Regions from separate parts of the Streptomyces sp. NPDC043738 genome, predicted to be linked through region 1. Evidence: riboswitches for the same ligand, from Rfam matches in the RefSeq annotation. Region 1 holds a riboswitch; each other region holds the start of a gene.
What was found. A riboswitch is a leader RNA that binds a small molecule or an ion and turns the genes downstream of it on or off. The one in region 1 is predicted to bind cyclic di-AMP.
Positions count from the first base shown of each region.

Region 2: linked by a shared signal. The riboswitch ahead of AC0680_RS31445 (LysM peptidoglycan-binding domain-containing protein) and the one ahead of AC0680_RS05285 (M23 family metallopeptidase) in region 1 are both predicted to bind cyclic di-AMP.
Region 3: linked by a shared signal. The riboswitch ahead of AC0680_RS35285 (M23 family metallopeptidase) and the one ahead of AC0680_RS05285 (M23 family metallopeptidase) in region 1 are both predicted to bind cyclic di-AMP.

Region 1 is NZ_JBWKCJ010000002.1:469,823-479,711, reverse strand. Features, by position in the region: gene AC0680_RS05305 (PrsW family intramembrane metalloprotease) at 1-813, shown strand, start outside; gene AC0680_RS05300 (YDG/SRA domain-containing protein) at 817-1,788, opposite strand; gene AC0680_RS05295 (hypothetical protein) at 1,900-2,205, shown strand; gene AC0680_RS05290 (aldo/keto reductase) at 2,298-3,257, opposite strand; gene AC0680_RS05285 (M23 family metallopeptidase) at 3,374-4,525, opposite strand; cyclic di-AMP (ydaO/yuaA leader) riboswitch at 4,537-4,681, opposite strand; gene AC0680_RS05280 (DUF2332 domain-containing protein) at 4,973-6,127, shown strand; gene AC0680_RS05275 (PP2C family protein-serine/threonine phosphatase) at 6,210-7,352, opposite strand; gene AC0680_RS05270 (AraC-like ligand-binding domain-containing protein) at 7,562-8,548, shown strand; gene AC0680_RS05265 (peptidoglycan-binding protein) at 8,952-9,889, shown strand, end outside.
Region 2 is NZ_JBWKCJ010000032.1:22,578-32,466, forward strand. Features, by position in the region: gene AC0680_RS31420 (tetratricopeptide repeat protein) at 1-1,837, shown strand, start outside; gene AC0680_RS31425 (MFS transporter) at 1,827-3,089, opposite strand; gene AC0680_RS31430 (LysR family transcriptional regulator) at 3,232-4,107, shown strand; gene AC0680_RS31435 (cytochrome P450 family protein) at 4,267-5,541, shown strand; gene AC0680_RS31440 (LysM peptidoglycan-binding domain-containing protein) at 5,828-6,844, shown strand; cyclic di-AMP (ydaO/yuaA leader) riboswitch at 7,095-7,264, shown strand; gene AC0680_RS31445 (LysM peptidoglycan-binding domain-containing protein) at 7,272-7,925, shown strand; gene eno (phosphopyruvate hydratase) at 8,232-9,518, shown strand; gene AC0680_RS31455 (FtsB family cell division protein) at 9,760-9,889, shown strand, end outside.
Region 3 is NZ_JBWKCJ010000043.1:18,628-28,516, forward strand. Features, by position in the region: gene AC0680_RS35280 (GntR family transcriptional regulator) at 32-721, opposite strand; gene AC0680_RS35285 (M23 family metallopeptidase) at 904-1,704, opposite strand; cyclic di-AMP (ydaO/yuaA leader) riboswitch at 1,717-1,872, opposite strand; gene AC0680_RS35290 (M16 family metallopeptidase) at 2,121-3,503, opposite strand; gene AC0680_RS35295 (M16 family metallopeptidase) at 3,542-4,882, opposite strand; gene AC0680_RS35300 (DNA gyrase/topoisomerase IV subunit A) at 5,183-7,630, shown strand; gene AC0680_RS35305 (CobW family GTP-binding protein) at 7,828-8,982, opposite strand; gene AC0680_RS35310 (citrate synthase/methylcitrate synthase) at 9,086-9,889, opposite strand, start outside.

The sequences.
Region 1 (9,889 bases):
CTCCTGCTCTACCGCTTCCGCCGGCACGACTTCGACGGCATCACCGACGGCATCGTCATCGCCGGCATCACCGCCACCGGCTTCGCCTTCACCGAGAACGTCCTCTATCTGGGCAACGCCTTCGGCCAGGACCAGTCCATGGGCCACTCCGGCCTGGACTCGCTCACCGCCGGCACCTTCTTCGTCCGCATCGTCGTCTCCCCCTTCGCGCACCCGCTCTTCACCATCCTCACGGGCCTGGCCTTCGGCATAGCCGCCACCCGCTACCCCCGCCGCCGCCCCGCCCGTATCGCCCTCGCCGTGCTGGGCCTGCTGACCGCCGTGCTCCTGCACGCCATCTGGAACGCCGCCTCCACCCTGGGCGACCTCGGATTCCTGGTCGTCTATGGGCTCTTCATGGTCCCCGTCCTCCTCGCCCTGACCTGGCTGGCCGTGTGGACCCGCGGCCAGGAACTGCTCTCCCTGCGCGGCTACCTCGCCCCCTACATCACCGCCGGCTGGCTCGACCCCACCGAACCCACCGCCCTCTCCTCCCTCACCACCCGCGCCCTCGCCCGCGACCTGGCCCACCGCGCCCAGGGCCCCGCCGCCGCCCGCGCCGTCACCGAGTACACCGCCCTCGCCACCGCCCTCTCCTTCCACCGCCGCCGCGCCCACCTCACCGGCCCCACCCCCGACTTCACCACCCGCGAACGACATCTGCTGGAGCACCTGCGGCACTACCAGCCGTGGGGGCGCCCGGCCTTGACGTGCGCTTGGGGGCAGAAGGAGGGGGAGAGTGGGGTGGGCGCACTGCGGGACGCCGAGCGATGACCGTCACCCGGCCGAGTCCCGATACGACGCGCCGCCACCCTCGGGTGCGGTCACGGCCGCCCGGTCGGCCCATCGGCTTCGGTGCTGGCGGATGTACTCCACCTGTATCTGGTGCTCTTTGACCCGTGTCAGCGCACTAATGAACTTCTGCGTGAGCCCATTGATCACGTCAAGTCCATCGGTGAGCTGGAGGGCGCCGCGGTCGAAGAGTGCATGGCAGTTTGGGCAAAGACACAGCACATTTCCCACCGTGTCCGGTCCGTAGTGCGGCTTCCCCACAGCATGAATATGGGCCGCCTGGCTGATCGCTTTGCCATCGGGCGAGACCACCAGCCGAAGACCGCACACCTGGCAGGTGTCGTCGTACATGTCCTTGACCTTGCGCACCACCTTCGAGTCGCGCATAAGGCGCTCATAGGCGACGGTCCGGCGGAATTGTTCTTCCAGATCGGTTTTTAGGTCGCCGTCTGGCGACACGGGTTGCGGATCCACCGTTTCGCCATCTTCGATCTTGAGGAGTCGGAACTGGCAGATCCGGAAGCCGTCCCTGCCTATGGTGGTCCAGCTCTCGGCCACCCGGAAGAGACCGCAGTACACATAGCCACCGGTGGCCTTCTGTCGCTTGATGTTCAAGCCTCGGATCACCCGTACCGGGTTGCCGAGGGCTTGATTGAGCAGCAGGCCGGCATTTCCCTTCGCGTCCATGGTCTGGTCGGCGACCATGCACTGGGTAGACCTATCGCGCCCGCCCTCGCCGGTGTAGATGATCTCGGTTTCGCCATACTCATCGTCGACGTAGCCACCAGAGAGAACGATGGAGTCGACGCCTTCCGTCGCGGTACCGGAGATACCCCTTCCGAGTTGGCGATGCACTCCCTGAGCATGCAACTCCGCATGCCCCTCGAAGTGCTGACCTTCATAGACCCCCGCTGGGGCGCCAAACTTGACGGGGTTTCGCGATTTCGCCTTCGTCATGGATGAATACTGCCAACGCCTTGATCACCACGTCACCCCGATCGCCGTGAGCCCCCGCGGGAACGCCCGCGCGTAGGCTCGGGGAAGTTGACTCTGATCGGGAGGATTGTGATGGCCGGCGTACCGACGAGTGTGGTGGCGGCGAGTGGGCTGCTGGGCGGCTACGGCGTGGCCCGTTGGACGAAGAAGCGGCCCCTGGGTGGGGTGGCGCTCGCGGCGGCGGGGGCCGTGGCGGCCAAGGGGTGGCAGGAGAAGGCCGGGGCCAAGACCGCGGCGGCGTTGAGTGGGGCGTATGTGGCGGCCTTTGTGGGGTCGCATCCGCTGGCGAAGAAGATCGGGGCCTGGCCTTCGGTGTTCGCGGTCGCGGGCGGGGTCGCGCTGGCGTCGTGGGCGGTGGTCGACCGTCGGGGGAAGTGAGGCCGGCGACCGGCGCGGGTACGGGGCGGGGCCGGGGCGTCATGCGTACCCCGACCCCGCCCCGACCTCGCCCCGTCCACGCCGTGGGTGGATCAGGCCGAAGCCTCGTTCAGGAGGGTGAGTTCGGGCTCCGTGAGGGTCAGGTCGGCGACGGCCAGGAGGGGCGTCAGCTGGCTGACCGTGCGGGCGCTGGCGAGGGGCGCCGCGACGGTGGGCTGTGCGGCCAGCCAGGCGAGGGCGACGGTCGCGACCTCGGCCTCGTGGGCGGCGGCGACCGTGTCGAGGGCCTCAAGGACGCGCAGCCCGCGGTCGGTGGCGAGGTACTGGCCGGCCTTCCCGGAGCGGGCGCTGTCGACATCGGTGCCCGGGCGGTACTTGCCGGTCAGGAAGCCGGAGGCGAGGGCCCAGTACGGGATGGCGGCCACGCCCTCGCGGGCCGCCACGTCGGCGAGTTCGCCCTCGTAGGTGTCGCGGGAGACCAGGTTGTAGTGCGGCTGGAGGGCGACGTAACGGGCCACGCCCTCGCGGGCGGAGAAGGCCAGGGACTCCGCCAGGCGCGGCGCGGAGATGTTGGAGGCGGCGATCTCACGGACCTTGCCGGCCTGGACGAGCTCGTCGAGGGTGCCGATGATCTCCGAGACCTCGACCGATTCGTCGTCGTAGTGGGTGTAGTAGAGGTCGATGTAGTCGGTGCGCAGACGGCTGAGGGACTGGTCGACCGCGGACTTGACGGTGGCCGGGCTCAGGCCCTTGTAGTCGGGGTGGGCGCCGACCTTGGTGGCGACGACGACCTCGGAGCGATTGCCGCGGGAGGCCAGCCAGTTGCCGATGACGGTCTCGGATTCACCGCCCTTGTTGCCGGGCACCCAGGCCGAATAGGCGTCGGCGGTGTCGATGAAGTTGCCACCGCCTGCCGCATACGCGTCGAGCACGGCGAACGACTCGGCTTCGTCGGCCGTCCAGCCGAAGACGTTGCCCCCGAGGGCGAGCGGGGAGACGGCGAGCGAGCCGAGGTTCCGGCGGTTTTGGGGGGTGGGTTGTGTCGAGGTCATACGTGGTTGCAGCGTGGTGAGGGAGGGAGTTATTCCGCGGGAGGAGTGGCCTCCCGCGGCGCGCTCGGGCCGCCTCCCGGCAGGCCCTCAGGCGCGTCGCCCGGCGGGCCGGGCGCTCAGACGTTCACGCCGTGATCGCGCAGCCACGGCATCGGGTCTATCGGGTCGCCGGCGCCGGGGCGTACCTCCAGGTGGAGATGGGGACCGGTGACGTTGCCGGTGGCGCCGACGCGGCCGATCACCTCGCCGGTGCTGACCTTGCCCGAGGTCTTCACCATCGAGGACAGGTGGCAGAACCACAGCTCGGTGCCGTCGTCGAGGGTGAGGACGATGCGGTAGCCGTACGAACCGGCCCAGCCGGCCTGGGTGATGGTGCCGGAGTGCACCGCCTTGATGGGCGTACCGGTCGGTGCGGCGAAGTCCTGGCCCGTGTGGTCGGCGGCCCAGCGGTCGCCGGCCTGACCGAAGCTGGCGGTGAGGGTGTAGGAGGAGACGGGGGCGATGAAGCTCTTCGCCAGTTGGGCCAGGCGCTCGGCCTCCGCCTTCCGGCGCGCCTCCGCCTCGGCCTTGCGCTTGGCCTCCAACTCTGCCGCCTTCTTGGCCGCCGCGGCCTTGTCCGCCGCGTCCTGGGCCGTCTTCTGGGCCGCGGACGCGTCCGTCGCCGCCTGCTTGATGGCGGCGCCCTCGGCCGCTTCGCGGGCCTGCTCCTCGGCGGCGCCCTGCTGCGCGTCGGCCTGCTGGAGGATGCGGCTGCGCAGCGCCTCGCCGGCGTTGGTGCCCGTACCGGTCGTGCCGGTCTGGGTGACCTGGGAGAGCGGACCGGCGGCTACGGGGTCGGCGGAGTCGCTTCCGGAGGCCGTTGCGGTGGAATCGGCGCCGGAGTCGGATATGAGGCCGCCGAGCCCCGGGAGGGACTCGGCATCCGGAAGGCTGTCGGAGATGTCGTGGGCCATGCCGCCGATGTCGGGCATGGATATCGGGACCGGCGGACGGTCCTCGGCGGTGGCCATGCCGCCCGCGCCGACGGCCGCGATGACGCCGACGCCCAGGACCGTGCCACTACGGGCGAGTCCGCCGCCGCGCTGCTTGGCCACCCGGTGCTTGCCGCGGACCGGTCGCAGCGACTCCTCGGTGGGATTCCACTCCTCCCAAGGGCCGTCGCCGTCGGTGCCCGCTATGCCCTCCGGATCACCCGGTCCTTCGAAGGCACCTCGGTCGTCGAGCCGGTATGCGGGCGAAGCCTCGGGGGCAGGCCTGTTGGACGCCACGGGGGCGCACTCCTTTCCTTCCTTCTCGCCTACCGGGTTAGCTGACGGGTTCGGAGCAGGAAGGTCTCCTACGGGCCACTCTGGCGGAGGCGCCCGATTCACCCCAAGGTGGTGGTTCCCCGGTTCCCTTGGTGCAGTTCGAAGTGCTGGAGATGCGTGAAAAGCGCGTGCGGGATTCGGCGTCGGCGCGCGGTGCCGCCTCTTGCGACGGCTGGGACGACCGCGCTGCGTTATCGGACAGTAATAGAGGTCGCGACTGTTTTCCAAGCCTTCCTGGGAATCCTTATCCGTTCCGCATGAGGTTTGGCCTGGACTTTTTCGGTCACCATGCCCACAAACCGGGCGAGTTGACCATGCGCCGCTAAACGATCTCGCGCTGATTGTGCGTCAGTCGTTATGCGGAGGGGCGCCCCTCAGTTACGCAACGTGAGGGCGTAACGTCGGATCATGGTCGTCAACGTCGAGAGCGCGGGGAGCACCGTGAGCTCCGGAAACGTCAAGGGCGGTATCGGCCGGAGCGCGGCGGCGGATCTGGCGGAGCGCTACCGGGAGTTCTCGTGGCGGGAGGCGCGGGGACGGTCCGACGCCCATGCGGAGCTGACCGCGCGGATCAGCCAGGACCCGGAGTTCTGCGATCTGCTGTCGGGGTCGCTGCCGGCCGGCAACAAGCAGCAGCCGAACCTCCTGCTCGCCGCCGTCCGCCAGCTCGACGGCCCGCACGCGGAGCAGGGCCCGCGCGGCGAGGCGGCGTACGGTCGCTGGCGCGAGTGGACGGTCCGGCACTGGGACGAGGTCCGCGCGGTGATCATGCAGCGCGCCACCCAGACCAACGAGCCGGCCCGCTGCGCCACGCTGCTGCCGCTGCTCGCCCGTCTGCCGCAGCCGCTGGCGCTGCTGGAGGTCGGCGCGTCGGCCGGACTGTGCCTGCACCCCGACAGCTACCGGTACCGGTACGAGTCCGCCACCGGGTACGAGGGGCGGCCGGCGGGCGGCCCGCGGACCGTCGAGGTGGGGGCGCCGGACGGCCCGGTGGTCTTCGGCTGCCGTACGGACTGGGCACCCGAGGAACTGCCCGGCCGGCTGCCGGAGATCGTCTGGCGGGCCGGAATCGATCTGAACCCGCTCGACCCCGTCGGCGCACCGGACGATCTGCGCTGGCTCCAGTCGCTCGTCTGGCCGGGCGAGGGGGAGCGCGCGGCCCGGCTCTCCGCCGCCGTCGAGGCCGTACGGGCGGCGCCGCGGCCGCGGATCGTACCCGGCGATCTGATCGACGAGCTGCCCGCGCTGGCCGCCGCGGCACCGCCCGAGGCGACGCTGGTCGTCTTCCACAGCGCGGTGCTGAGCTACCTTCCGCCCGCCCGCCGCGAGGAGTTCGCGCGCCTCGTACGGTCGCTGCTCGACGAGCGGCCCGGTGGCGGGCACTGGATCTCCAACGAGCACCACTCGGTCCTGCCGTGGATCACCGCGCCGGAGCACCACGCCGGGCGCCCGGAGGACGGACGGCTGACCCTCGCCCTGGACGGGCGGCCGGTCGCGCTCACCGGCCCGCACGGCGAGAGCCTGCACCGGCTGCCGGGCACGGACCCCGGAACGGGGAGGTAAGCAGAAGCGGCGCGTAGGGGCCGACCGGGCCGGCCCCTCCTCGGCCCGCCCTGATCGGCGGCCCGGCGCTCCTCGCCCCGCCCTACTCCCCCATGGGCCGCTGCACCGCCAGCAGGGCCATGTCGTCCGCCGACGCCCCGCCCGTATGCACTGCCACATCCTCGACGAGGGTGTCCAGGAGGGCGTCCGGACCGGGGAAGCGGCGGCCGCGCAGCCGGTTCGAGGGGCTGTAGAAGCGGCCGCGGAAGTCGCGGGCCTCGGTCATGCCGTCGGTGAAGAACAGCAGCAGCGAGCCGGCCGGCAGGAACATCTCGTCCGACCGGTCGGGCCAGCTCGCCACCTCACTCATCCCCAGGGGCAGCGCCGGCGCCGCGGGGGCCAGCTCGCGCAGCCCGCCGTCCGGGGTGAGCATCAGGGGAGCCGGGTGGCCGCGGTTGAGGACCCGCAGTACGGACCGCCCGTTGGCGGGGATCTCGGCCAGCACGGCAGTGGTGAACCCCTCGAACCGGTCCAGCCCTCCGCGCCGTCTGCCCTCCCGCTGCAGCGCCCGCTCCAGCCGGCCGGCCACCGCCTCCAGGGTGGCCTCCTGCTCCGCCGCCTCCCGGAAGGCGCCGATGACGACCACCGCGGCCTCCACCGCCTCCAGGCCCTTGCCGCGCACATCGCCGACGATCAGCCGCACGCCGTGCGGGGTGTCCTGCACCGCGTAGAGGTCGCCGCCGATCCCGGAGTCCGCCCGCGCGCCCACATAGCGGGCGGCGATCGCCAGCCCGGCCAGCCGCTCGGGCGGCAGCGGCAGTACGGCGCGCTGGGCGGCCTCCGAGACGTCCCGTACGGACGCCAGATGGGCGTCGCTGGTCCGTACGACCCGGTTGATGACCAGCGCCAGCAGGGAGACGACGAAGACCGTGGCGATCTCCGTCACCGACTCGTGGTAGTTCGGGGCGGTGCTGCGGTACGTCACCCCCCAGACCTCGCCGGCCATGGCGGCCACGGCCATGACGGCGGTGCTGGCCAGCGACAGGAGCGGCGCCGCGACCAGCGGCGCGGCGGAGAAGAAGGGGGAGGCGGTGTAGCTGGGCGGTGTCCCCAGGTCGAAGGCGAGGCCGGCGGCGATCAGCAGGGCGGGGAGCCAGCGCGCCAGGCGCCGCACCGGCGGGGGCATCCGCTCGCGGCGCGCCCGCCGCTCCCCGTCGCCCGTAGGGGGCCCGTCGACCTGCCGCATCCGCACCGGCCTCTTCCGCTCCCGCCCGTCTTCCGTACGAGCAGCGTCGTGTCGGCCGCCTCGACTCCCCAAGGGTTGCCGGTAGGGGGGCACACGGCGAGCCGTCGGGGGCCGGACGGGTCACGGCCGGGCCCCGTCCCCAGACGTTCATCAGACGCTTATCCGGGTCCGTGACCATCCCCTTGGGCGTGCAGCTTGGAGGGGGAAACATGCTGAACGAGACGGTTTTCCGGAGTGAGGACGTGCCGGCGGCGGACCGGTTGTCCTACTGGGCGGAGCGTCTGGAGCAAACCCATGCTCCGATCCATCTGAGCAGCGACCACGCCCACGATTTCCGGGCCACCCAGCGCGTGCTGGACCTCGGCGCCGTGTCCGTGTGGCCGGCCACCATCCCGCAGGTGGTGATGCGGCGCACACCACGGCTGGTCCGGCAGTCCGACCCGGAGCTCTACCACCTCTCCTTCGTCGTGGCCGGGACGGGGACGGGCAGGTGGGACGGCCACGAGGTCGCGTACCGGCCGTCCGACCTGATCATCAACGATTCCTCGCTGCCGTGGGAGATCCTCGGCGGTAAGGCCCCGGTCACCACGGTGGGGGCGGAGATCCCCAAGGCGCTGCTGCCCCTGCCGCGCGGCGGGGCCCGTCGCGCGGTCCCACGGCGCATGACGACCCGGTCGGGGCTCGGCGCGCTGCTGGCGCAGTTCCTCCTCCGGCTGAGCGAGGACACCACGCCCTACCAGCCCTCCGACGGGCCCCGGCTGGGCACGGTCCTGACCGACCTGACCACCGCGCTCCTCGCCCACGCCCTCGAAACCGACAGCGCGCTCCCACCGGAAACCCGCCGGCGGACCCTCATGCTGGGCATCAAGCGCTTCATCCAGGAGCACCTGCACGACCCCGGCCTCTCCCCGGCCGTGATCGCCGCCGCCCACCACATCTCCCTCAGCTACCTGCACCGCCTCTTCCAGCACGAAGAGGCCACCGTCGCCGCCTGGATCCGGCGCCGGCGGCTGGAGGCCGCCTGCCGCGACCTCACCGACCCCGCGCTGCACTCCACCCCCGTCCACGCCATCGCCACCCGCCGGGGCTTCTCCTGCGCGGCCGACTTCAGCCGCGCCTTCCGCAATGCGTACGGCACTCCGCCGAAGGACTACCGGCGCCATGCACTGGTCGCCGGTAAGTCGACTGCTGGTTAAGGGACTTGTGCACGGGGCGCTAACGACATTCCCGCCGGATTCCCGGACGCTTGACTCGCGCTGGTTCGACGAGAAGCTGCGTCGAACCAGCGTCATAGGGGGATTTGAGTGCGCACGTCGACACAATCCGGTGGCGCGCCGGGACTTGGAGTTCCGGACCGCGCCGGGCGCGCGGACAGCCGGCCGTCTTCGTCAACGGAGGAGACGAAGGCGGCCCCGTCCGCGCCCGGTGGCGAACTCCCCGACGACGTCGGGGGACTTCGCTCGCCGGGGTCGGGGGACTTCGCTCGCCGGGGTCGCCCGTGCACCCCTTTCCCCCGGATGTCCCATCGCGGCCTTCCGCTCCGAAAGGGGCGGAAACATACACCCGCGAAAGCCGACTAATTCGGATGGTGGAACGGTAATGACGACGCCGAAGTGGCGAAAGCTGGTCGATCACGTCCAGAGCATCAAGGAGGGCGTCTACGAGACGAACGTGGACGGGGACTACAACAACCGGACGCGGTTCGGGAAGCAGTACGGCATGGACGGTGAGCCGTGGTGCGTCATGTTCGACTGGGACATGTACGCCGACGTGGGCCTGGAAGAGTTCGTGCCGCACATCGCCAACGTCAACGGGTTCACCGAGTGGGCCAAGCAGCGTGACCAGTGGTCCGAATACCCGTCGGTCGGGGCGTGGGTCAACCTCCACAACGGTGGTCACACCGAGCTCGTGGTCGGATTCGACGAGACGTACGTGTACACCAAGGGCGGCAACACCGTTGAGGCGGGCGCCACGGACGCCAACCAGGGCAACGGCGTGTACGCGCACAAGACCGAGCGGAAGAGCGCGAGCATCGTCGGGTACTTCGCGCCCAAGTTCCCCGGCGACGAGTGCCCGCCGACCGCTGATCCGCACGACCACCGGGGCGGCGCGGCGCGCAAGGAGTGGCGCTGGCAGGGACACCGGCTCCCCCACGAGGACCACAAGGTGAAGGCTTCCGAGGTCGTCTACGGGGCGCGGAACGTCTCCATACGGATCGTGCAGGCCGCCCTGAAGGCGGAGGTCGGGCTCGACTACAGCTCGGCGCCGGGGACGTTCGGCCCCCGGACCAAGGCCGCGGTGGCCGCGTTCCAGCGCGAGCTCGGCTTCACCGGCGCGGACGCGGACGGCGTCTTCGGCCGCCACTCGCTCGTCGAGCTCGGCAAGCGGCACAAGTTCAGGGTGTACGGGCTGGACTTCTTCGACCGCAAGCGGGACGACGACGGCAAGCCGGGCACCGGGCGCATCGCCATCCCGCTGGACTCGGTGGAGTACAAGCACGTGCCGGACGGGAGCGCGTCGAGGGCGGCGAAGGAGGC
Region 2 (9,889 bases), on a different contig from region 1:
GGACGTGGACCCCATGGCGCTGGGGGTGCGGCCGACCCACCGGGAGACCGGCCTGCCCCCGCTTCCGCCCTACGTCGGCCGCGACCGTGACCGCGAGCTGACCGCGGCGGTGGCGCAGGCCCGTACGCGGGGCGGGCTGGTGCTGGTGCTCGGGGAGCCGTTCGCCGGCAAGTCCCGCACGGCGCTGGCGGCGCTGGCCGACCAGCTCGGCGGCTTCCGGGTGTACGCGCCGGCGCGGGGTGCGGATCTGCGGGGGCTGCCCGGGCTCCTGCAGGGGCGCCCCGGACGGTACGCGGTATGGCTGGACGACCTGGACGGGCACCTCGGCGAGGGCGGGCTGGAGCCGCGGCTGCTGGCGCAGTTGAGCGCCCTGCGGGTGGTCGTCCTCGCCACCATGCGGGACGAGGCGTACGACGAGCACCGCCATGAGCCCCACGGTCGGGTGCTCGACCTCGCGCAGACGGTGGAGCTGGCACGGGAGTGGAGCCCGGCCGAGCGGGCGCTGCTGGCACAGAGCGCCGGGCGCACGGGGGACTTCCGGCTGACCGCCGCGGTGGCTTCGAGCGGCCCGGAAGGCGTCGCGGCGTACCTCGGCCTGGGCCCGCTGCTCTGGGAGGAGTGGTGGCGCGCCCGCCGGGCCGACCGGCACCCGCGCGGGCACGCCCTGGTACGGGCCGCCCTCGATCTGGCCCGCTGCGGGCTCGACGGGCCGCTGCCCATGGACCTGCTGTTGAAGGTGCATGAGGGCTACGCGGACGTGACCGGGATGGACCGCGAGTCGGTGGCGGACGCCCGCGCCTGGGCGGCCGAGCCGCGGCACGGGCTGCGCCTGCTCGTCCGGGTCACCGGCGACACCTGGCAGGTCGCGCCCTTCCTCGTCGAGACCGCGGCCCGGCACGAGACCTTCCCGGCCGTGGACGGCCAGGTCTGGGGCTGCGCCCTGGAAGCGGCCCGCGAGGACGAGGCACGGGACTTCGCGAAGATCGCGGCGGGGGCGCGCGAGGCCTTCCGGCGGGCCGCCGACGGGGGCGACAGCCACGCGCTGCACAACCTGGGCGTCCTCGCGGAGTCCCTCGGTGAGCGGGAGGAGGCCGAGGAATGGTTCCGGCGTGCGGCGGAGGCGGGGCAGTCGCGGTCGGCCGGCCGGCTGGGGCGGATGCTGGCCGAGCGGGGCGAGGGCAGGCTCGCCGAGCCGTATCTGGAGCAGGCCGCCGGGGCGGGGGACGCCGAGGCGGCGACGCTGCTGGGCAGGGTGCTGCGGGAGCGGGCGAAGAAGTGGCTGTCGGCGGGGCGGAAGGGCGGGAGCGCGGAGGCCGCGCATCTGCTGGGCGATCTGCTGCTGGGTGCCGGCGATATCGAGGGCGCCTCCGACTGCTACACACATGCCGTCGACGCGGGGTACCCGCAGGCAGTGCCGGGCTACGCCACCACGATGTACCTGTGGGGCTCACGTGAGTACACCGAAGTCTGGCTCCGGCGCGCCGCGGACGCGGGCGACAAGCGGAGTGCCGAATTGCTGCGCGATGCCTACGACAGCCCGGGGGACGAGGGATCGCTCGAGGAGGAATTCCGGGACGACGTCGATCGGGGAAGGGAGTTCGCGGCCGGCAACCTGGGCGTCTTCCTGGAGCTGCGGGGCCGTTCGAAGGAGGCTCAGCGTTGGTACCGGGAGGCGTACGAGACGGGCGACCCCCACGGTGCCTTCCGTCTCGCCGAGCTCCACAAGAAGGCCGGAGAGACCGACCAGGCCCAGGCCTGGTACCGCAAGGCCGCCGACCTGGGCCACCTGGGCGCCGAGCATGCGCTGGCGCAGAAGCCGGACGCGGTCAGCGAGTGACCGGTACCGAGGCCGCGGTGTGCGTGCGCTCCACCGGTGTACCGCCCGGCCGCCCGCGCCGCAGCAGCAGATCCGCGACCCACACCCCCGCAGCCGCCACCGCCAGCCCCGCCCCCAGGACGCACACCCCGCCCCAGCCGCCGGCGCTCCAGACCACCGAGGTCAGCGCCGAGCCCGCCGCCCCGCCGACGAAGTAGCTGGTCATATACGCCGAGTTGAGGCGGTTGCGGGCCTCGGGGCGGACCCCGTAGACCAGGTTCTGGTTGCTGACGTGGACCGCCTGGGCAGCGAGGTCCAGCACGACCACCCCGGCGAGCAGCGCCACCAGCGACCAGGCGCCGCCCCCGCCGCCGGCCGCCAGCAGGCCCCACGACCCCAGCAGCAGGAACGCCGCGGCGCCGGTGACGCGGTGCGCCAGGCCGCGGTCCGCCAGCCGCCCGGCCGCCGACGCGGAGAGCGAACCGGCCGCCCCGACCAGCCCCAGCAGTCCGATCGCCGACTCCTGCCAGCCGTACGCCGGACCGGACAGCAAGAACGCCACCGCGGTCCACAGCACGGAGAAGCCCGCGAAGGTCAGCGCGCCCAGTACGGCCCGCCACCGGAGCACCGGCTCCTGGGCGAACAGCGCCAGCGTCGAGCGCAGCAGCGCCGGGTAGCGCAGTCCGGCCGTGGTGCGCAGGGCGGGCAGCCGGAGCCGCAGCAGGAGGGCCATCAGCAGCATCAGTGCGGCGTTGACCCAGTAGACGGTGCGCCAGCCGCCCAGCTCGGAGAGCAGCCCGGCGGCGGTGCGGGCCAGCAGGATGCCCAGCAGCAGTCCGGTCATGACGGTGCCGACGGTCCGGCCGCGCTCGGCGGGGGCCGCGAGGGTCGCCGCGTAGGGCACGACGACCTGCGCGGCGACCGAGGTCAGGCCGGTCAGGGCGGTACCGGTCAGCAGCAGGGCGGCGTTCGGCGCGCTGGCCGTGACGGTCAGGAACACGGCCGTGGCCGCGCAGAGCGTCACCGCGAGGCGGCGGCGCTCCAGGAGGTCGCCGAGGGGGACGAGCAGCAGCAGGCCGAGGCCGTAGCCGACCTGGGCGACGGTGACCACCAGCGCGGCGGTGGAGGCGGAGAGGTGCAGATCGTGGCCGATGGTGCCCAGGAGGGGCTGGGCGAAGTAGTTGCCGGCGACGGACAGGCCGGTGGCGACCGACATCAGCAGCAGGGTGCCGCGGCCCAGTCGGCGCGGCTGGGGTCCGTGTTCGGGTTCCATGCATGACCTCCCCGTGATGCGCCCGCGGCCACTGTGGCGGCGGGCGGTTCCCAGCCTGGTCTCCCATCATTGATGAGTCCAACACATAGTTTTCATCTCATCCATCGTGGATCGAGATCGATGGTGTCTAGGATCGGTGGGCATGGAGCTGCAGCAGATGAGGTACGTGGTCGCGGTGGCCGAGACCGGCGGTTTCACCCGGGCCGCCGAGCGCTGCCATGTGGTGCAGTCCGCGCTCAGCCATCAGATCGCCCGGCTGGAGAAGGAGCTCGGTGCCCGGCTCTTCGACCGCACCAGCCGCAGCGTCCGGCTGACGGCCGCCGGCGAGGCGTTCGTTCCGGTCGCCCGGCAGGCGCTTGAGGCGGCCGAGCGGGCTCGCGCCGAGGTGGCGGCGGCGACCGGCGAGGTGCGCGGCCGGCTGGCGGTGGGCGCCATCTCGACCGTCGCGGCCGTCGATCTCGCCCGTGAGCTGGGCGCCTTCCGCAGCCGCTATCCGCGGGTGCGGATCAGTCTGCAGATGGAGATGAGCGATCCGCTCATCGAGAAGGTGCGGGAGGGGGCGCTGGATGTCGCCTTCGTCGGGCTGGCGCCCAGCGCGCGCACCGACGGGGTACGGGAGCGGGAGCTGGCGCGCGGTGAGCTGGTGGCGGTGGTGCCGCCGGGGCATGCGCTGGCCGGGCGGGAGTGGACGACGCTGACGCGGCTGGCGCGGGAGACCTTCGTGGACTTCACGGCGGGTTCGGCGGCCCGGCGGCAGCGCGATGAGGCGTTCCGGGCCGCGGGGCTGGCCTCGGAGGTGGCGTTCGAGGTCACCACGGTGGAGTTCCTGGCGAAGCTGGTGCGGGCCGGGCTGGGCATCGGCATGGTCCCGGAGGCCATCGCCGCCGATCTGCCGGGGCTGCACATCGTGCGCGCGCGGCCGGCGCCGGAGCGCACCGAGCGGGTGGTGTGGAGCTGCCTCGGCCCGTCGCCGGCGGCCGTGGCGTTCCTCGCGGGGCTGGGGGTCCAGGCGGGGTAGGGCGGGTGGACGCGTGGTGGTGCGCCCACCGGTTACGGTCGGAAGGTGCACGACGAGCCGGACGCCACTCCTGATCCCACCGCCTCCGCCGAAGCGGCGGCCGACGCCCGCGCGGGCGGCCCCGCCGACGCCGGGGCCGGGGCGCCCGCGGGCTGCCCCGTGGCGTCCTCCGCCGCGGCCGCCGCCCCGGCCCCCGAGCTGTTCACCTGGGAGTTCGCGGCGAACCCGTACCCCGCTTACGCCTGGCTGCGCCGGCATGCGCCGGTCCACCGGACCGCGCTGCCCAGCGGCGTGGAGGCCTGGTTGGTGACCCGCTACACCGAGGCGCGGCAGGCGCTCGCCGATGCCCGGCTGTCGAAGAACCCGGTGCACCACAGCGAGTCCGCGCACGGCAAGGGCAAGGTCGGCATCCCGGGCGAGCGCAGCGCCAACCTGATGACGCATCTGCTCAACATCGACCCGCCCGACCACACCCGGCTGCGCCGGCTGGTGTCGAAGGCGTTCACCCCGCGCCGGGTCGCGGCCTTCGCCCCCCGCGTCCAGGAGCTGGCCGACCACCTCATCGACGGCTTCGCCGGGCGCGGCGAGGCCGACCTGATCCATGAGTTCGCCTTTCCGCTGCCCATCTACGCGATCTGCGACCTGCTCGGGGTGCCGCGCGAGGACCAGGACGACTTCCGCGACTGGGCGGGCATGATGATCCGCCACGGCGGGGGGCCGCGCGGCGGGGTCGCCCGTTCCGTGAAGAAGATGCGCGGCTACCTCGCCGAGCTGATCCACCGCAAGCGCGCGTCCCTGGGGGAGACGGCGGAGGCCGACGAGGACCTGATATCCGGTCTGATCCGGGCCTCCGACCACGGCGAGCACCTCACCGAGAACGAGGCCGCCGCGATGGCGTTCATCCTGCTCTTCGCCGGCTTCGAGACCACCGTCAACCTCATCGGCAACGGCACCTACGCGCTGCTGCGCCACCCCGCCCAGCGCGAACTGCTGCAGAAGTCGATGGCGGCGGGCGACACCGAGCTGCTGGCCACCGGCATCGAGGAGCTGCTCCGCTACGACGGCCCCGTGGAGCTGGCGACCTGGCGGTTCGCGACGCGGGAGCTGATGCTCGGCGGGCAGCGGATCGCCGAGGGCGACCCCGTACTGGTGGTGCTGGCCGCCGCGGACCGTGATCCGTCACGCTTTGTCGAACCGGACGTTCTCGATCTGACCCGACGTGACAATCAGCATCTGGGATACGGGCACGGCATCCACTACTGCCTGGGCGCACCGCTCGCCCGGCTCGAGGGGCAGACCGCGCTCGCCACGCTGCTGACCCGGCTCCCGGACATCCGGTTTGCCACGGATCCTGATGATCTGCGCTGGCGGGGCGGGCTCATCATGCGCGGACTGCGGTCCCTCCCGGTGGAGTTCACGCCCGAGCGGTCCTGACCGGGGGTACCGGCAAAGGTGACGGATCGTCAGTCGCGTGACCTAAGCGTGATCTGCGCTACACCGGCTTGTGACTACCCGTGACCCCGGCTACCTTTCGACCCGACGGTCGACAGGATTCACGATTCGTTCACACGGGCGCCCGCATCAGCGGACGTCCGAAGGGGTGGGGAATCGAACGGTCGTCGAACAACTCAACCGCCGCGCGAAAGGCATCCGCATGCGTTCCGGGAACGGCCGACACCGTCGCCCCCGTCAAGCACCGGCCATCTTTGTCACGGCGGGAGTGACCGGCGCGGGCCTCGCACTGCCGCTGCTCTCCGCCAGTGGGGCACATGCCGCCGACACCGCGACCTGGGACCGGGTCGCCCAGTGCGAGAGCGGCGGGGTGTGGAGCGCCGCCTCGGGCAACGGCTTCTACGGCGGGCTGCAGCTGACCCAGGAGATGTGGGACGACTACGGCGGCGGGGCCTACGCCTCGCGTCCCGATCTCGCCAGCCGCGCCCAGCAGATAGCCGTGGCCGAATCGATCCTCGACGACCGCGGCCCGGACGCCTGGCCGAGCTGCGCCGTCAACGCCGGCCTCACCAAGGACGGCCGCGCGCCGAAGGTCGACCCGGGCAGCACCAGCACGCCGCTGCCCGACCCCTCCGACGACGACGGCGACCCGGCCCCCTGGGACCAGTCCCCCTCGACCGGCTCGTCCGATGTGCCCGACGGCCCGGACGACTCCGGGGCCCACGACGGCGACCGCGAGGGCGACGGCGAGAAGTCCCCGGACGGATCCCGTGACGGGTCCCGCGACGGCTCGTCCGACGACTCGCGCGGCGATGCGGGCGACGAGCCGTCCCAGGAGACGCCGGCGCCGTCCGAGTCCGACGGCCGCGACACCTCCAAGACCCCGGAGCCGTCCGACTCCACCACGCCCGGTGACCAGGGCGACGACGCCTCCCGCCCCACCGACCCCTCCGGCGACGCCGACCGCCCGGACCCGAGCGGTACGCCCGGGCAGACGCCCGGCAAGGGCAAGCACCGCGGCGACGCGGACCCGGACGAGAGCGACGGCGGCGACCGGTCGCCCGGCGGCCGGCACGCCTCGCGCGGCGACGACGGGCGCCGCACGGGCCCGGCGGGCGGCGACTACACCGTGCGCCCGGGTGACAGCCTGTCAGCCATCGCCGCGGCCCATCGGCTGCCGGGCGGCTGGCCCGCGCTCTACGAGCGCAACGAGGGCGTCATCGGGACCGACGAGAACCTGATCCAGCCGGGTCAGCGGCTCGATCTCGGGCACAAGGAAGGCTAGTTCGCCGCCTTCGTCCCCTTTGGGAAAGTGAGACAAGGCTCTCGTTGGGCGGCGGGCGCACAGATCCGCCCGCCGCCGTCATACCGGGCCTCACCTGCAGATATGTGACCAACCCGTGATCAAAAACGGTCAACTTGGTTCAGAAGGTGGGGTTTGAACACCAAGGGGATTACTGCTTACGGTCAGGACCGCTCGCCAAAGCGAGCCCCTTCGATCACACGCCGAATCCTGCCGGTGGTCGGAGGCAGTTGACGCGCAAGCGCCGAAGGCAGGAGCGGGGGAACCAAGGTAGGCGCCGGTCAGGCCCGTGAAAGCGGGTCAGCCGGCTTGGGGTGAAGCCAGGTGCGCCACGCGCGCCCGGCCGGGCGACTCACAGCCCGAACCCGACAGCTCACCTCGTAGGCGTCGGTGAGGAAACGAACGAACCATGCTGATCAACAAGGGCAAGCACCGTCGTCCCTCCAAGGCCGTCCGCGTCGCCACCCTCGCCGGTGTCGCCGGTGCCGCCGTCGCCGTCCCGCTGATGGGCGCCACGTCCGCCTCCGCCGCCTCGGTCGCCACCTGGGACAAGGTCGCCCAGTGCGAGTCCGGTGGCAACTGGTCGATCAACACCGGTAACGGCTACTACGGTGGCCTGCAGTTCTCCAACTCCAGCTGGGCCGCCGCCGGTGGCACCCAGTACGCGGCCCGCGCCGACCTGGCCACCAAGGCCCAGCAGATCGCCGCCGCCGAGAAGCTCCTCGCCATCCAGGGCCCGGGCGCCTGGTCCTGCGCCGGTGCCGGCGGCCTGACCTCCGGTGGTCCGGCCCCCGAGCTCGACACCTCCGCCAAGTCCGCCCCCAAGCAGGAAGCGGCCAAGCCCGAGGTGAAGAAGGCCCCGGCCGCCCCCAAGGCCGAGAAGGCCCAGCCTACTCCGAAGAAGTCCGAGCGCGGCGGCGACTACACCGTCAAGGCGGGCGACACCCTCGCCAAGATCGCCAAGGCCCACGGCACCAACTGGAAGTCGCTCTACGCGGCCAACAAGTCGGTCATCGGCGGCAACCCGAACCTGATCTTCCCGGGTCAGCAGCTCAGCATCTGAGCCGTCCGCTCACCGGGTCCCGTATGACCCCGGCGGCGGTCCCCGCCGCTTCGTGAGACTGCCCCGCCCGGCGCACACGCCCCCCCAGTGCGCCGTGGCGGGGCTTCTCCGTTCGCCGGGGCGCGCAGCGCCGGTGACCAGCGGCGTCGAGTATTTTCCCCGCTCAGCGAACAATGTGCCGAAACCTCCCGTGAACTGCGCCTTTGAGTATCTTTTCGTCCCACGGAGCGGGCCGAGGGCAAGCGGACGAGCCAGGGGCCGTTAGGCTCATGCTGCAGAACTCCAGACACCCATGAAGGAGACAACGTGCCGTCCATCGACGTCGTCGTAGCCCGCGAAATTCTCGACTCGCGAGGTAATCCCACGGTCGAGGTCGAGGTCGGCCTCGACGACGGCAGCACGGGCCGTGCCGCCGTGCCGTCCGGCGCCTCGACCGGCGCCTTCGAGGCCATCGAGCTCCGCGACGGCGACCCGAACCGCTACCTCGGCAAGGGCGTCGAGAAGGCCGTCCTGGCCGTCATCGAGCAGATCGGCCCGGAGCTCGTCGGCTACGACGCGACCGAGCAGCGGCTGATCGACCAGGCGATGTTCGACCTGGACGCCACCGACAACAAGGGCTCGCTCGGCGCCAACGCCATCCTCGGTGTCTCCCTGGCCGTCGCGCACGCCGCCTCCGAGGCCAGCGACCTGCCGCTGTTCCGCTACCTCGGCGGTCCGAACGCGCACGTGCTGCCCGTGCCGATGATGAACATCCTCAACGGCGGCTCGCACGCCGACTCCAACGTGGACATCCAGGAGTTCATGATCGCGCCGATCGGCGCGGAGTCCTTCTCCGAGGCGCTGCGCTGGGGCGCGGAGGTCTACCACACCCTCAAGAAGGTCCTCAAGGAGCGCGGCCTGTCCACCGGCCTCGGCGACGAGGGCGGCTTCGCCCCGAACCTGGGCTCCAACCGCGAGGCCCTCGACCTCATCCTCGAGGCCATCAAGCAGGCCGGTTACACCCCCGGCCAGGACATCGCGCTCGCGCTGGACGTCGCCGCCTCCGAGTTCTACAAGGACGGCTCGTACCAGTTCGAGGGCCAGACCCGCTCGGCCGCCGAGATGACCGAGTACTACGCGGAGCTGGTGGCGGCCTACCCGCTGGTCTCCATCGAGGACCCGCTGTTCGAGGACGACTGGGCCGGCTGGAAGGTCATCACCGACAAGCTCGGCGCCAAGGTCCAGCTGGTCGGCGACGACCTGTTCGTCACCAACCCCGAGCGCCTGGCCCGCGGCATCGAGGAGGGCTCCGCCAACGCGCTGCTGGTGAAGGTCAACCAGATCGGCTCGCTGACCGAGACCCTGGACGCCGTCGAGCTGGCCCAGCGCAACGGCTTCAAGTGCATGATGTCGCACCGCTCCGGTGAGACCGAGGACGTCACCATCGCCGACCTGGCCGTCGCCACCAACTGCGGCCAGATCAAGACCGGTGCCCCGGCCCGCTCCGAGCGCGTCGCCAAGTACAACCAGCTGCTGCGCATCGAGGAGATCCTCGACGACGCCGCGGTCTACGCCGGCCGCTCCGCCTTCCCGCGGTTTCGCTCCGCGAACTGAATCGGTACAGCGCTCTGCGAACTGAATCGGTACAGCGCTCCGCGAACTGAATCGGCACAGCGCTCCGCGAACTGAATCGGTACAGCGCTCCGCGAACTGATTCGGCGCAGCGCCCCGCGTAACGGCTGATCGGCTGACGTCACGGCCGAACGCCTCGTACGTCCCCGGCGACGGTCCCGTACCGTTGCCGGGGACGTACCCGCTTTTGCAGTCCGGCGTCAGTCAGTGAAGGGGAGACGACGTGCCCGCGGACCGGTTCTCGACCGCGACCCGACTCAAGGCGCTCGGCGAGCAGGCCGCCGCCCGCGTCTACCGAGCCCGCCCGCCCCGACGCAACCGCCTCACCGGCCGCGCCGCCCTGCTGGCGCTGG
Region 3 (9,889 bases), on a different contig from region 1:
CCCGCACCCCTCTTTGTATACGGGGCCGTTGTTAAGAGCGGGCGCGCGCTGTGTTGACGGGCCGTTTCGGATCCCTCACCTCGGCCTTGGCCGGGCGCCGCAGCCGGTAGACCGGCAGTGAACGCTCGATATGGGCCGCCATCAGGGCGCGGGCGCGTTCGGCGTCCCCGCGGGCCACCGCGTCGAGCACCGCGCCGTGATCGTCCCAGGACTCGCCGGCTCCGGCCGGCGGCTCCACCGCGTACATCCACTCGATCTTGCGCCGCAGCTGGGTCAGCAGCGCGGTCAGGCTGGGGCTGCCGGCCGCCTGGGCGAGCGTCTCGTGGAACCAGCCGTCCAATTGGCGCAGGTCCGCGGCGTTGCCGTGGCGCGCCCGCTCACGTCCCAGCCGCACCAGCCCGCGCAGCACCTTGAGATGGGCCGGGCTGCGGCGGGCGGCCGCGCGGGCGGCACCCAGCGGCTCCAGCAGCGCGCGGATGTCCAGCAGGTCGGCGGCCTCCTGCTCGGTGGGCTCGGCGACACAGGCGCCCGCGTGGTGGCGGGTGGTGACGAAGCCCTCCGACTGCAGGGTGCGCAGCGCTTCACGGACCGGCACCCTGGAGACGCCGTAACGCGCCGCCAGGATCTCCTCGATCAGCCGGCTCCCCGGCGCCAGCGCACCGGAGACAATGTCCTCGCGAATCGCCGTGCACACCGCATGCGCGGAAATATGGCCTCGCATCGTCCGTGCCTCCGCCGTAATCCCCTGGAAACGCCGCCGGTTGACGACTTTTCCGTGACTCTATTCGACCGGGACGGCTTTTCCGACGGACTCCGCTTATCCATGGATATTTTTTAGCCAGCGGACGGCGCCGGCATCGGGCGAAGCGGTGTGTCAGACGATGCGGAGGCGACCGCGGTGCATCAGACGTTGACGCCGTGCGAGCGCAGATACGCGATCGGGTCGATGTCCGAGCCGTAGTCGGCGGTGGTGCGGGCCTCGAAGTGCAGGTGCGGGCCGGTGACGTTGCCGGTGGCGCCGGAGAGCCCGATCTGCTTGCCGGGGGTGACGCTCTCGCCGACCGAGACGGAGATCGACGACAGGTGGCCGTACTGGGTGTACGTGCCGTCGTTCATCTTGATCACGACGTTGTTGCCGTACGAGCCGCCCCAGCCGGCCTCGACGACGGTGCCCGCGCCGACGGCGCGGACGGAGGTCCCGGAGGCGGCGTGGAAGTCGATGCCGGTGTGGCTGCCCGAGGACCACAGGCCGCTGGACGCCTTGTAGGCGGTGGACACGTAGGAGCCGGCGATCGGGGCGACGAAGGTGTTGAGGCGCTTGCGCTCGGCCTCGCGGGCGGCGCGCTCCTTGGCCTCGCGCTCCGCCTTGGCCTTCTTCCGGGCCGCCTCGGCGCGCCGCTGGGCCTCCTCGGCCTGCTTCTTGGCGACGGCCTCGGCCTTCGCCCTCGCGGCGGCGGCCTCGGCGTCGGCCTGCTGCGCGTCGGCCTGGGCCTCGATGCGGTTGGCGAGCTCGTCACCGAGGACGACGGCCTGCTGCAGACCGGTGTCGTGGGTGCGCGCCTCGTCCGTGGCGGCCAGCGCCGGCGAGGCCACCGAGGCGACAACGCCGGAGGCCGCGAGGGTGGCTATGCCCGCGATGTTGCGGGTCGAGCGGGCGGTGCGGCTCGCACGACGGTGCTTCCCGGTGGCACGTATGAACGCCATGTACTGGCTTGTCCTTTCCTTCCTTCTCGCCTACCGGGTTAGCTGACGGGTTCGGAGCAGGAAGGTCTCCTACGGGCTCCTCCGAAGAGGCGTCCGATTCACCCCAGGGACGTGTGGGTCCCCGGCTCCCCTGGCTCGCGCCGTACGGGGACTCGGCGATGACTGTCCGGTGCCACTGTTGTGGCGGAGTTGTGACGAACAGCCGGACCGACGCTAATCGGGGCAACTTTCGATCGCCAAACAGAACCGCTTTTTTGTGCGGGATGCCACAAGAAGCGGAGCGGTCAGTCGCCATAAACCGGACATACGGCGGCTCCCGTGGCAGAGAGCACCACGGGAGCCGCCGCTCGAAACTGATCCGCCGTCATACGGGGCGGCCAGGGCGTGCCTTCCGGATCGGCCCTGGCTGTGTCGCCCTAGCCGCCGACGACCGTCACCTCGCCCAACCCCAGCGCCTTGACGGGCTCGGCGATCTGGGCCGCGTCACCCACCAGGACCGTCACCAGCCGGTCCACCGGGAAGGCGCTGACCGCCGCCGCGGTCGCCTCGACCGTGCCGGTCTCCGCGAGCCGGACGTACAACTGCGCCTGGAAGTCGTCCGGGAGCTGCTGCTCGACCTGGTCGGCCAGCGTGCCCGCGACGGCCGCCGCGGTCTCGTACTTCAGCGGCGCGACGCCGACGAGGTTCTGGACGGCGACATCGCGCTCCTCGTCCGTCAGCCCTTCCGCCGCGAGGGTCCGCAGCACCTGCCACAGGTCCTGGAGCGCCGGCACGGTGGAGGCGGTGTCCACCGAGCCGCTGATGGCCAGCAGCGCCGCGCCCGTCGCCCCCTCGGGGGAGGCGGGGGCGGTGGAGCGCAGCACCTGGCCGAAGGCGCGCACCCCGTAGGTGTAGCCCTTCTCCTCCCGCAGCACACGGTCCAGCCGGGAGGTGAGCGTGCCGCCCAGGCAGTACGTGCCGAGGACCTGCGCCGGCCACACCCGGTCGTGGCGGTCGGCGCCGATCCGGCCGATGAGCAGCTGCGTCTGGACGGCTCCGGGGCGGTCCACGATCACCACACGGCCGGTGTCGTCGGCGACGATCGGCGCGGCCTTCAGCGGCTCGGCCGTCGAACCGCTCCAGGCGCCGAGGGTCTCGGCGAGCGCCGCGTCCAGGTCGACACCGGTGAAGTCGCCGACGATGACGGCGGTGGCCGTGGCGGGCCGCACATGGGCGTCGTAGAAGGCCCGGACGGCCGCCGCGTCGATGCGGGCCACGGTCTCCTCGGTGCCCTGGCGGGGCCGCGACATGCGCGCGGTGGCCGGGAACAGCTCCTTGGACAGCGCCATGGCGGCACGGCGGGCCGGGTTCGCGAGCTCGTGCGGGATCTCGTCGAGGCGGTTGCGCACCAGCCGCTCGACCTCGCTGTCGGGGAAGGCGGGGGCGCGCAGCGCGTCGGCGAGCAGGCCGAGCGCGCGCGGCAGCCGGGAGGCCGGGACCTCCAGGGAGACCCGTACGCCGGGGTGGTCGGCGTGGGCGTCCAGCGTGGCGCCGCAGCGCTCCAGCTCGGCGGCGAACTCCTCGGCGTCGTACTTGTCGGTGCCCTCGGACAGCGCACGCGCCATGATCGTGGCGACGCCGTCCAGGCCCTCGGGCTCGGCGTCCAGCGGCGCGACGAGGTTGACCTCGACGGCGACGACCTGCTGGCCGGGACGGTGGCTGGTCAGCAGCGTGAGCCCGTTGGGGAGTTGACTGCGGTCGGGGGCCGGGAAGGCCCACGGCTTGGGCGCGCCGCCCCGGGGCTGGGGGTGGAAGTCCATGGTGCTCATGGGGGACCCTGCGCGGTTGGTGGCGTCGCTCACTGGTCCGCCTCCCCTTCCTCGGTGTCGGCGGCGTCGGTCGGCTCGGTGGGTTCGTAGACCAGCACCGCGCGGTTGTCGGGGCGCAGCCGGGCCTTGGCGACCGCCTGCACCTCCTCGGGGCTGATGTCCAGGACACGCCGCACGGCGGACAGCGCGAGCTGCGGATCGCCGAACAGGACGGCGAAGCGGCACAGTTCGTCGGCGCGGCCGCTGACCGTGGCGAGGCGGTCCAGCCATTCGCGCTCCAGCTGGGCCTGCGCGCGCTCCATCTCCTCCGGGGTCGGGCCGTCGGCGGCGAAGCGGGCCAGCTCCTCGTCGACGGCGCGCTCGATGTCGGGGACCTCCACGCCGCCGGACGTCTTCACGTCCAGCCAGCCCAGCGAGGGCGCGCCGGCCAGCCGCAGCAGGCCGAAGCCGGCCGCCACGGCGCTGCGGTCGCGACGCACCAGCCGGTTGTACAGGCGGGAGGACTCGCCGCCGCCCAGGACGGTCAGCGCCAGGTCCGCGGCGTCCGCCTCACGGGTGCCGTCGTGCGGCAGACGGTAGGCCGCCATCAGGGCGCGGGAGGGCACGTCCTCCTCGACGACCTCGCGCAGCTGTCCGCCCATGACGTCGGGCAGGGTGCCGTCCCGGGGCGGCTGCTTGCCGTCGTGCGAGGGGATCGAGCCGAAGTACTTCTCGATCCAGGCCAGCGTCTGCGCGGAGTCGATGTCGCCGACGACCGACAGGACGGCGTTGTTGGGCGCGTAGTACGTACGGAAGAACGCCCGGGCGTCCTCCAGCGAAGCGGCGTCCAGGTCGGCCATCGACCCGATGGGCGTGTGGTGGTACGGGTGGCCCTCCGGGTACGCCATGGCCGTCAGCTTCTCGAAGGCCGTGCCGTAGGGGACGTTGTCGTAGCGCTGGCGGCGCTCGTTCTTGACGACGTCGCGCTGGTTCTCCAGGGACTCTTCGTCGAGCGCGGTCAGCAGCGAACCCATCCGGTCCGCCTCCAGCCAGAGCGCGAGCTCCAGCTCATGGGTGGGCATGGTCTCGAAGTAGTTGGTGCGCTCGAAGCTCGTGGTGCCGTTGAGCGAGCCGCCGGCGCCCTGCACCAGCTCGAAGTGGCCGTTGCCCTTCACCTGCGCGGAACCCTGGAACATCAGGTGCTCGAAGAGGTGAGCCAGGCCCGTACGGCCCTTGACCTCGTGGCGGGAGCCGACGTCGTACCACAGGCACACCGCCGCGACCGGGGTCAGGTGGTCTTCGGAGAGCACCACGCGCAGGCCGTTGGCCAGCCGGTGCTCGGTCGCTGTCAGGCCGCCGGAGCCGGCTTGTTCTGTGGCCGTGTGACCCATGGGCATGTACGTCCCTTCGATCCGCTTGCGAGGAAGTTCTGTCACTGTATGCAAGCGCGTCGGCATCTGGCGAAGTTCCCGTGCGACCGGCCCCGATCGAGCGTCGTGCCCGGGGCCCTCGAGAGGCGAAGGGGGAGTCGCGGTGGGCGTTGTCAGTGGGGCGGTCCACAATGGTCCGCGTCAGACTCACAGATCTCGCCGGTTGATCCCCCAGCTGATTGACCCGACTGATTGACCGACGTCGCCCTGACGTCGCACCCGACATCGGCAGTAGACGCAGCAGAAGGAGCCGCAGCCGCGATGGCCCGCCGCAGCACGAAGACCCCGCCGCCGGACGACTTCGAGGAGAGGATCCTCGACATCGACGTCGTCGACGAGATGCAGGGTTCCTTCCTCGAGTACGCGTATTCGGTCATCTACTCGCGCGCCCTGCCGGACGCCCGCGACGGTCTCAAGCCCGTGCACCGCCGCATCCTCTACCAGATGAACGAGATGGGCCTGCGCCCCGACCGCGGCTACGTCAAGTGCGCCCGGGTCGTCGGCGAGGTCATGGGTAAGCTTCACCCGCACGGCGACGCGTCGATCTACGACGCGCTGGTGCGCATGGCGCAGCCGTTCTCGATGCGGGTACCGCTGGTGGACGGCCACGGCAACTTCGGCTCGCTGGGCAACGACGACCCGCCCGCGGCCATGCGGTACACCGAGTGCCGGATGGCGTCCGCGACGTCCCTGATGACGGAGTCGATCGAAGAGGACACCGTCGACTTCGCGCCCAACTACGACGGCCAGGAGCGCGAGCCGGTCGCCCTGCCCGCCGCGTACCCGAATCTCCTCGTCAACGGCTCGTCCGGTATCGCGGTCGGCATGGCCACGAACATGCCGCCGCACAACCTGGGCGAGGTCATCGCCGCGGCCCGCCATCTGATCAAGCACCCCAACGCCGACCTGGACACGCTGATGCGCTTCGTGCCCGGTCCCGACCTGCCGACGGGCGGCCGGATCGTGGGCCTGGGCGGCGTACGGGACGCGTACGAGAAGGGCCGCGGCACGTTCAAGATCCGTGCGACGGTGACGGTGGAGAACGTCACCGCCCGCCGCAAGGGCCTGGTCGTCACCGAACTCCCCTTCACGGTCGGCCCCGAGAAGGTCATCTCCAAGATCAAGGACCTGGTCGGCTCGAAGAAGCTCCAGGGCATCGCGGACGTCAAGGATCTCACCGACCGTGAGCACGGCCTGCGGCTGGTGATCGAGGTCAAGAACGGCTTCAACCCCGAGGCCGTCCTCGAGCAGCTCTACAAGCTCACGCCGATGGAGGAGTCCTTCGGCATCAACAACGTCGCGCTGGTGGACGGCCAGCCGCTGACGCTGGGTCTGAAGGAGCTGCTGGAGGTCTACGTCGACCACCGCTTCGAGGTGGTGCGCCGGCGCAGCGAGTTCCGGCGCGGCAAGCGGCGCGACCGGCTCCACCTGGTCGAGGGCCTGCTGACGGCCCTGGTGGACATCGACGAGGTGATCCGCCTGATCCGCTCCAGCGAGAACAGCGCGCAGGCCAAGGAGCGGCTGATCGAGCGCTTCTCGCTCAGCGACATCCAGACGCAGTACATCCTCGACACGCCGCTGCGCCGGCTGACCAAGTTCGACCGTATCGAGCTGGAGTCCGAGCGCGACCGGCTGCAGGACGAGATCGACAAGCTGACCCGGATCCTGGAGTCGGACGCCGAGCTGCGCAAGCTGGTCTCCAACGAGCTGGCCGCGGTCGCCAAGAAGTACGGCACGGACCGGCGCACGGTCCTGCTGGAGTCGGCGGGCCCCTCGGTCGGCGCGGTGCCGCTGGAGGTCTCCGACGACCCGTGCCGGGTGCTGCTGTCCTCTACGGGCCTGCTGGCGCGCACGGTCACCGGCGAGGTGCCCTTCGACGCCGACGCCAAGCGGGTCAAGCACGATGTGATCGTCTCGGCGGTGCCGGCGACGACCCGCGGCGAGGTGGGCGCGGTGACGTCCCTGGGTCGGCTGCTGCGGCTCTCGGTGATCGATCTTCCGCAGCTCCCGGAGACGGCGGCCGCACCCAGCCTCTCCGGTGGCGCCCAGATCTCGGAGTTCCTGACGCTGCAGGACGGCGAGGAGCTGATCTGCCTGACCACACTGGACGAGTCCTCGCCGGGCCTGGCCCTCGGCACGGAGCAGGGCGTCGTCAAGCGGGTGGTGCCCGACTACCCCTCCAACAAGGAGGAGTTGGAGGTCATCACCCTCAAGGAAGGCGACCGCATCGTGGGCGCCGTCGAGCTGCGCACCGGTGAGGAGGATCTGGTCTTCATCACCAACGAGGCGCAGTTGCTGCGCTATCAGGCGTCGCAGGTGCGGCCGCAGGGCCGCCCGGCCGGCGGTATGGCGGGTATCAAGCTGGGCGAGGGCGCAAAGGTGATCGCGTTCTCGGCGGTCGATCCGGCCTCCGACGCCATGGTGTTCACCGTCGCCGGCTCACACGGCACGCTCGACGACTCGGTGGCCACGGCCAAGCTCACCCCGTTCGACCAGTACCCGCGCAAGGGCAGGGCCACCGGCGGCGTGCGCTGCCAGCGCTTCTTGAAGGGCGAGGACTGTCTGACCCAGGCATGGGCGGGGCCGACGCCGGTGCGGGCCGCGGACGCCAAGGGCGCCCCGGTCACGCTGCCGGAGGCCGATCCGCGACGGGACGGCTCGGGAGTGCCCCTGACGAAGCCGGTGGCGGCACTGGCGGGACCGATGTAGGCGGCCGCACCGCGCGCAACGCTGACGGGCTCCGTCGGGCCGGTGGACATCCGGCCGACGGAGCCCGTCCGCCTTCCTCAGCCGCTCCCCCCAGCCGCTCTCCTCAGACGTCTGCCTCAACGGCCCCCTCCGACGTCTGCCCTCTTCAGACATCACCCTCAGCCTCTTCACACATCACACTCGGACGTCTTCCGACATCACCCTCGGAGGTCTGCTCCGATGTCATCTTCACGGGCAGCCACATAGCGCAGCACGCCCCACATGCTGTTCACATCGGCATCCGACGGGCCGGTCTCCCGGCAGTTCTCCAGCTCCTTGCGCAGCGCCGGCGCGTCGACGCCGCTGCCGATCATGACGAGCTGGGTGCACCGCTCCTCGCCCTTCGGCCACGGCTCGGGGTAGAAGCGCAGGAAGTCGCCGACCGCGTGCAGCGTGAACTTCTGGCGGTTCTCCGGAACGTCGAAGTGGACGAAGCCCTTGATGCGGTAGAGGCCGGTCGGGCGGCTGTCGAGGAAACCCATGAGCCGGCGCGGGTGCATCGGCTCGGACGAGGTGAACTCCACGCTCTGATAGGCGGCGTGCAGATGACCCGTGTGACCGGGGTGATGTGCGTGCTCCGGGTGATCGCAGTGGCCTTCGCCGTCATCGCAGTGGTCGTCGTCCTCTCCCTGACCGGCGGGCCCGCCGTTCGCCGCGGCCTCTCGCAGCAGATCCTCGAACGACAGCTGACGCACGGACGCGTCGAGGTCCTCCCCCGTCCCGCGATCGAAGAACAGCTCGGGGTCGACCCGCCCGTACGCCGTGCAGATCACCGGCCGTCCCGGAGCGAGCTCCGCGAGCCGGTCCATGAGCGCCTGCCGCGCCGCCTCCCCGATCCGGTCGGCCTTGTTGAGCACCACGATGTCGGCGATGCCCACATGCCGGTCCAGTTCGGGATGCCGCGCACGGGTGTCATCGAACTCGGCGGCGTCCACGACCTCGATCAGTCCGCCGTAGACGATCCGGTCGTTGTCGCTGGCGAGGATCATCCGGATGAGTTCCTGCGGCTCGGCCAGCCCGCTGGCCTCGATGACGATCACGTCGATACGGGCGGCGGGGCGGGCCAGCCGCTCCAGGTAGGTGTCCAGTTCGCTGGTGTCGACCGCGCAGCACAGACAGCCGTTGCCGAGCGACACCATCGAGTCCACCTGCCTGGCGACGGTCATGGCGTCGATCTCGATGCTGCCGAAGTCGTTGACGATCGCGCCGATCCGGGTGCCGTCACCGGCGCCGAGCAGATGGTTGAGGAGGGTGGTCTTGCCCGACCCGAGGAATCCCGCGAGCACGACGACCGGGATCTGTTGCGTGGCCAAGGGGGCGCCTCCATGGTGGGGGTGGCGGGCCGCCCGGACCGGCGGCGAACGAGCTGTCGATCGTAACGGACCGCCGGCCGCCACGGGCCCGGCCCGTCGGCCCCTAGAGGGCCGCGACGGCGGGCAGCGGCTGCGGCGGGGGCTGGCCGACGTACCGGGCCGCCGGACGAATGATCTTCGAATCCTCCGCCTGCTCCAGGATGTTGGCGCTCCAGCCGACGACGCGGGCCGCGCAGAACGTGGGCGTGAACATCTCACGGGGTAGTCCGCACAGCTCCATGACGACGCCCGCGTAGAACTCCACATTGATGTGCAGCTCGCGACCCGGCTTGAGCTTGGCCAGCAGTGCCTCGGCTCTCGCCTCCACCTGGAGGGCGAACTCCACCAGCGGTCCACCGAAGCCCTCGGCGATACCGCGCAGCATCCGGGAGCGCGGGTCCTCGGTGCGGTAGACGGGGTGCCCGAACCCCATGATCCGCTCGCCGCGCAGCACGCGGTCGCGGATCCAGGCGTCGATGCGGTCCGGTGTGCCGATGGCGTCGAGGGTGTCCAGTGCGCGGCTGGGCGCACCGCCGTGCAGCGGGCCGGAGAGCGCGCCGATGGCACCGACGAGGCAGGCCGCGAGGTCGGCGCCGGTGGACGTGATGACGCGGGCGGTGAAGGTCGAGGCGTTGAACCCGTGGTCGATGGTGGAGATCAGGTACGCCTCGATCGCGCGCACCTGCTCCGGCTGAGGCTCTTCGCCGGTGAGCATGTAGAGGTAGTTGGCGGCGTGGCCGAGATCCGCGCGCGGCTCCACGGGCTGCTGCCCCTGGCCGAGCCGGTAGAGCGCGGTGAGCAGAGTCGGTACGGCGGCACAAGCGGCAAGTGCGTCGGCCCGCCTCTGGTCGGCATCGATGTCGTACAG